Regions from separate parts of the Streptomyces sp. NPDC091289 genome, predicted to be linked through region 2. Evidence: riboswitches for the same ligand, from Rfam matches in the RefSeq annotation. Region 2 holds a riboswitch; the other holds the start of a gene.
The links. Region 2 has a riboswitch for glycine ahead of gcvP (aminomethyl-transferring glycine dehydrogenase). Riboswitches for the same ligand answer to the same signal wherever they lie in the genome.
Positions count from the first base shown of each region.

Region 1: linked by a shared signal. The riboswitch ahead of gcvT (glycine cleavage system aminomethyltransferase GcvT) and the one ahead of gcvP (aminomethyl-transferring glycine dehydrogenase) in region 2 are both predicted to bind glycine.

Region 1 covers NZ_JBIVUT010000024.1:53,752-57,150, reverse strand. Annotated here, with positions in the region: gene gcvH (glycine cleavage system protein GcvH) at 1-344, opposite strand, end outside; gene gcvT (glycine cleavage system aminomethyltransferase GcvT) at 477-1,601, opposite strand; glycine riboswitch at 1,776-1,873, opposite strand; gene ACIQPT_RS28845 (AAA family ATPase) at 2,048-2,740, shown strand; gene ACIQPT_RS28840 (enhanced serine sensitivity protein SseB) at 2,813-3,399, shown strand, end outside.
Region 2 covers NZ_JBIVUT010000003.1:9,977-13,375, forward strand. Annotated here, with positions in the region: gene ACIQPT_RS04205 (DNA polymerase IV) at 1-456, shown strand, start outside; gene ACIQPT_RS04210 (PRC-barrel domain-containing protein) at 378-749, opposite strand; glycine riboswitch at 882-979, shown strand; gene gcvP (aminomethyl-transferring glycine dehydrogenase) at 1,173-3,399, shown strand, end outside.

The DNA of each region.
Region 1 (3,399 bases), on a different contig from region 2:
GAGAGCAGATCGGCCGGCTCCTCCGCGACGCGCACCTTGAACAGCCAGCCGCCCTCGAAGGGAGCGGAGTTCACCAGCGAGGGGTCGTCGACGACGTCCTGGTTGGCCGCCGTCACCTCACCGGTCACCGGCGAGTACAGATCGCTGACGGACTTGGTCGACTCCAGTTCGCCGCAGGTCTCGCCCGCGGTCACCGTGTCGCCGACCTCCGGGAGCTGGGCGTAGACGACGTCACCGAGCGCGTTGGCCGCGTACTCCGTGATGCCGATGGTGGCGACGCCGTCCTCGAGGGCCGACAGCCACTCGTGCTCCTTGCTGTACCGCAGCTGCTGGGGGTTGCTCATGACCTGAATTCTCCTGTACGCGGGGGAGTGCTGATGAACGGTGGTCTTACGGTGTGAGACGGAGGTACGTCACTTCCGTGACGCCTGCGCGCGGCGGGAAGGACCGGATTGTCCCCGGTCGTTCCCGGGATATCACTTCTGGCGCTTGTAGAACGGCAGCGCGACGACCTCGTACGGCTCGTGCGTGCCGCGGATGTCCACGCCCACGCCCTCGGTGCCCGGCGCGGCGAAGGCCGCGTCCACATAGGCCATGGCGATCGGCTTGCCCAGGGTCGGGGAGGGGGCGCCGGAGGTGACCTCGCCGATCACCTTGCCGTCGGCGACGACCGGGAAACCGGCGCGCGGGACGCGGCGGCCCTCGGCGATGAGGCCGACCAGCTTGCGCGGCGGGGCGGTCTCGGCCCGCTCGGCGGCGGCCTGCAGGGCCTCGCGCCCGACGAAGTCGCCCTCCTTCTCGAACTTCACGACCCGGCCCAGGCCCGCGTCGAACGGGGTGAGCGCGGTCGTCAGCTCGTGCCCGTACAGCGGCATGCCCGCCTCCAGGCGCAGCGTGTCCCGGCAGGAGAGCCCGCAGGGGATCAGTCCGTGGGCCGAGCCGGCCTCGGTCAGGGCGCGCCACAGCTGCTCGGCGTGCTCGGGCGCGACGAAGAGCTCGAAGCCGTCCTCGCCGGTGTAGCCGGTACGGGCGATGAGCGCCGGGACCCCGGCGGCCGCGCCCGGCAGGCCCGCGTAGTACTTCAGCCCGTCCAGGTCGGCGTCGGTGACGGCCTTCATGATGGCGGGCGACTCGGGGCCCTGGACCGCGAGCAGCGCGTACGCGTCCCGGTCGTCGCGCACCTCGGCGTCGAAGCCTCCGACGCGGGCGGTCAGCGCGTCCAGCACGATCTGCGCGTTGCCCGCGTTGGCGACGACCATATATTCGGTGGCCCCCGTCTCTCCCAGGCGGTAGACGATCAGGTCGTCCACGATCCCGCCGTCCTCCTGGACGATCATCGTGTAGCGGGCGCGGCCGTTGCCGACGGTGGCGATGTTGCCCACCAGCGCGTAGCTCAGGAAGGCCGCGGCCTCGGGGCCGGTGACGGTGATCTCGCCCATGTGCGACAGGTCGAAGAGGCCGGCGTGGGTGCGTACGGCGTTGTGCTCGTCGCGCTCGCTGGCGTACCGCAGGGGCATGTCCCAGCCCGCGAAGTCGGTCATGGTGGCGCCGAGCGAGCGGTGCAGCGCGTCGAGGGCGGTAAGACGGGGGGCAGTGCTCATGGATACGGCTCCAGGGCATGACGACGTCAGGACGAATCCTCCCCATCTGTCATCGGAACCTGAGAGGTTCGCCGATAGCCCCCGACGGGGTATGCCCCTGGAGGGCGCCCCTGTTCAGAGGGCTCGGCTTGCACCTTGGGTGGAGCCGCGGGGCGGCTCGCTTTTCAGATCTGCCTCATCCACGCGGTACGGGGCCTGAGAGATTCAAGGGAGGATCTTGCTCCTTCGGCGCCCGGCTCACAGTGTGGCCGGAACTCTCCCGCGCGGATTCGAACGGCCGGTATGCAGTTGGCGGGGCCATCATTGCACGCATGGGAGGAGAGTGGGGGGCCTGGTCCCCATGCAGGTGAAGACGGAGCGACCGGCCCCGGGGTCGGTTGTGCGGCATTACCTTTTCTTTACACTCAGGGGCAGGCGTGGGTGACCCGACGGCAGGGGGATGGGCGATGACGTTGCAGCGGTCGGCACCGACCGCGGGGGGAGCGCACGGCGCGATGCCCGCACAGCCCGGCGCACCCGTACGGGAACTGCTGACGACGCATGCGCCGGTGGTACGCGACCTGCGCGGGCGCGCCCGTTGCGGCCCGTACCGCCTCGATTTCACCGCCGGTGACGTCGTCGTGGTCTCCGGACTCCCCGGCAGCGGCAAGTCGACCCTCATCCGGCGGGCCGCGCGCGGCCGCGCCATCGACTCCCAGAACACCCGCGACAGCTGGGCCGCCGCCCTGCCCCGGTTACTTCCCTACGCCCTCTACCGCCCCCTGGTCCGCGCCGCGCACTACCTCGGCCTCTGGAACGCCCTGCGCTCCGGTGAATCCGTCGTCGTGCACGACTGCGGGACCCAGACCTGGGTACGCCGCTGGCTCGCCCGGCACGCCGTGAGCCGGGGCCACACCCTCCATCTGATCCTGCTCGACGTGACGCCCGAGGTGGCCCGGCAGGGGCAGCGCGAGCGCGGACGCGGGGTCTCCGGTTACGCCTTCGCCCGCCACCGGCACGCGGTGGCCCGGCTGCTCCGCGACACCGAACAGGGGCTGCTGCCCGCCGGCTGCGCCTCCGCGGTGCTGCTGGACCGGGTGGCCGCGGGGGCGCTCGGCCGGATCTCCTTCACCGACGCCGGGGCTTCCACCGCCCGCTGAAGGTTAGGGTGCTGGCCGGAGCAGGACGGCCGCCGCGCGCGGCCGAAGCGGTGGAGAGAGGGCACAGAGGCAGTGGACATTCCGGCACCCGCACCGGCGCACCCCCAGCAGGGGTGGCCCGCCAACGAGCTCGAAGAGGTGCTGACGGCCTCGCTCGGCGTCCCGGACGCGGGCGGCCGCCTCGTCGAGGTGCTCGGCCGCAGCTCCGTCTGGGTGCCGCTGCCGGCCGGCGGCAGCCCCGCGAGCGCGGACCTCGACCTGCCGATGATGGAGATCGACGGCGCGGCCTTCGTCCCCGTCTTCAGCTCCGAGGCCCAGTTCCTCAGCTGCGTCGGCAGCCACATGTCCTTCGCCGTCGCGCCCGCCCGCGACTTCGCCCGGGGCCTGCCCCCGCAGGTCGGCATCGCCGTGAACCCCGGCGGTGCGGTCGGCATACCGCTCCCGCCGCCCGCCGTCGCCGAGCTCTGCCGGGCCGGCCGCACCGCCCTGGACGGGCCCGCCACCGGCGGCCGGGTCCGGCTGTTCGAGCCGGACTGGCAGCACGACCCGGTCGACTTCCTCACCGCCGTCTCCGAGGAGTTCGAGGCCACCGGGGTGGTGAGCACCGCGCGCCGGGCCCTGGCCAGCATCGAGGGCGGCGACCCGGTGCTCTTCGTCGG
Region 2 (3,399 bases):
GTACGGCTGCTCGGGGTCGGCGTCACGGGGCTCGCCGACTACACCCAGGAGGACCTGTTCGCCCAGGCCGCCGACGCCCGGGAACTCGCCCAGCGGGCCCAGGAGCACCCGGCACCGGCCGTGGAGGGCGGCGAGGAGGCCGTTGCGGAGCCCGAGCCGGACGGCGCGGAGCTGCTCGCCGCCCGGCGCTGGCCCGCCGGACACGATGTGCACCACGAGGAGCACGGGCACGGCTGGGTGCAGGGGAGCGGTGTCGGCCGGGTCACCGTCCGGTTCGAGGAACCGTGGAGCGCACCCGGCCGGGTCCAGACCTTCCGCATCGACGATCCGCTGCTGCGGCCCGCCGATCCGCTGCCGCTCGTCCGCGAGCCGGCCGGCTACTCCTCCTGGCCCGCCAGCTTGCCGAAGTCCCGGTCGGACGCCGGATCCTCCGGGGGCGGGGAGTCCAGCCCGTAATGGCGGTAGAGCTGCAGTTCCTGCTCGGGCGAGAGGTGCCGGCCGACGCCGAAGTCCGGCGCGTCCTTGATCAACGCGCGGTCGAAGGGGACGCGGAGCGCGTCCTCGACGAATTCGCTGGGTTCCAGGGGGACGAAGGCGTCCCTGCTGAACAGGCCGGTGCGGACGGCCGCCCACTCGGGCACGCCCGTCGCATCGTCGAGATAGACCTCATCCACCGTTCCGATCTTGGCGCCCTTGCGATCGAATGCCTTGCGGCCGATCAGGCGGCGCGGATCGATATCGGTCTGCACGGTGCCTCCCACTGGTCGCAACTGCTCAGGGTGGTCCCTGTTGCTCCACCAGCACCACACAAGTGCAGATTGGTGGTGTCGGCCACTCGAGAGCTCCGGCGTATGGGCCGCTGGTAGGCTGGCAGTGGCTGCTGACCCCGTGCGGGAGAGTCCTCCGGTGGAGAATCCGGAGGCGCCGAAGGAGCAACTCCTCCCCGGAATCTCTCAGGCCCCCGTACCGCACGGTTGAGGTCACTCTGGAAAGCAGGGCGGATCCGTGCGGGCGCAGGCTCGGACGGGCTCGACCCTCACCGACGGTGAAAGTCGGCACGCCCCCGGGCGGGCCGGTGAAGCTCTCAGGTTGAGATGACAGAGGGGGAGGCCGTTCGGGCACCCGCGCCGTGGTGCCCCTCGCAGGTCGTGACAGACCAGGAGGCCTCCACCATGACCCCCCGTCGCACTTCGCTCTCCCAGCTGGAGCAGGGCATTCCGTTCGAGCAGCGCCACATAGGGCCCGACGCCGGAGCCCAGGCGAAGATGCTCGCCCAGGTCGGTTACGGCTCCCTCGACGAGCTCACCGCCGCCGCGGTGCCCGACGTGATCAAGAGCGCGGAGGCCCTGAACCTTCCCTCGGCGCGCACCGAGGCGGAGGTCCTGGCCGAGCTGCGGTCGCTGGCCGACCGCAACAAGGTGCTGGCCCCGATGATCGGCCTCGGCTACTACGGCACCTTCACGCCGCCGGTGATCCTGCGCAACGTCATGGAGAACCCCGCGTGGTACACGGCCTACACGCCGTACCAGCCGGAGATCTCCCAGGGCCGCCTCGAGGCCCTCCTGAACTTCCAGACGATGGTCGCCGAGCTGACCGGGCTGCCCACCTCGGGCGCCTCCCTGCTCGACGAGGGCACCGCGGCCGCCGAGGCGATGGCGCTCGCCCGGCGCGTCGGCAAGGTCAAGAAGGGCGTCTTCCTGGTCGACGCCGACACCCTGCCCCAGACCGTCGCGGTCATCGAGACCCGCGCCGAGCCCACCGGCGTCGAGGTCGTCGTCGCCGACCTGAGCGACGGCATCCCCGCCGAGATCGCCGAGCGCGGCGTCTTCGGCGTCCTGCTCCAGTACCCGGGCGCCTCCGGTGCCGTGCGCGCCATCGAGCCCGTCATCGAGCAGGCCCACGAGCTCGGCGCGATCGTCACCGTCGCCGCCGACCTGCTGGCCCTCACGCTGCTCACCTCGCCCGGCGCGCTCGGCGCGGACATCGCGGTCGGCACCACCCAGCGCTTCGGCGTCCCGATGGGCTTCGGCGGCCCGCACGCCGGCTTCATGGCGGTCCGCGAGAAGTTCGCCCGCTCCCTGCCCGGCCGCCTCGTCGGCGTCTCCGTCGACGCCGACGGCAACAAGGCCTACCGCCTGGCCCTGCAGACCCGCGAGCAGCACATCCGCCGCGAGAAGGCCACCAGCAACATCTGCACCGCGCAGGTCCTCCTCGCCGTCATGGCCGGGATGTACGCGGTCTACCACGGCCCCGAGGGGCTGCGGACGATCGCCCGGCGCACCCACCGCTTCGCCGCGATCCTGGCCGACGGTCTGCGGAGCGCCGGCGTCGACGTCGTGCACGGCGCGTTCTTCGACACCCTGACCGTGCGCGTCCCCGGCAAGGCCGCCGGCATCGTCGCGGACGCCCGGGAGCGCGGGGTCAACCTCCGCCTCGTCGACGCCGACCACGTCTCCATCGCCTGCGACGAGACCACCACCCGGGCGCAGATCTCCACCGTCTGGGCCGCCTTCGGCGCCGAGGGCGACATCGAGGCGCTGGACGCCACGGTCGCCGACACGCTGCCCGAGGCGCTGCTGCGCTCCGACGACATCCTGACCCACCCGGTCTTCCACCAGCACCGCTCCGAGACCGCGATGCTGCGCTACCTGCGCAAGCTCGCCGACCGCGACTACGCGCTGGACCGCGGCATGATCCCGCTCGGCTCCTGCACCATGAAGCTGAACGCGACCGCCGAGATGGAGTCGATCACCTGGCCCGAGTTCGGCGCGCTGCACCCCTTCGCCCCGGCCGAGCAGGCGCAGGGCTTCCTCACCCTCATCCGTGAGCTGGAGGAGCGCCTCGCCGAGGTCACCGGCTACGACGCGGTGTCCATCCAGCCCAACGCCGGCTCCCAGGGTGAGTTCGCGGGTCTGCTGGCCGTCCGGGCGTACCACCGGGCCAACGGCGACGACCAGCGCACCGTCTGTCTCATCCCGTCCTCCGCGCACGGCACCAACGCCGCCAGCGCCGTCATGGCCGGCATGAAGGTCGTCGTGGTGAAGACCGCCGACGACGGCGAGGTCGACATCGCGGACCTGCGCGCCAAGATCGAGCAGCACCGCGACGAGCTGGCCGTGCTCATGATCACCTACCCGTCCACGCACGGGGTGTTCGAGGAGCACGTCGCCGACATCTGCGGCGAGGTCCACGACGCGGGCGGCCAGGTCTACGTCGACGGCGCCAACCTCAACGCGCTGGTCGGGCTCGCCAAGCCCGGCAAGTTCGGCGGCGACGTCTCGCACCTGAACCTGCACAAGACCTTCTGCATCCCGCACGGCGGCGGCGGCCCCGGCGTCGGCCCGGTCGGCGTCCGCGCGCACCTCGCCCCGTACCTCCCCAACCACCCCCTCCAGCCCG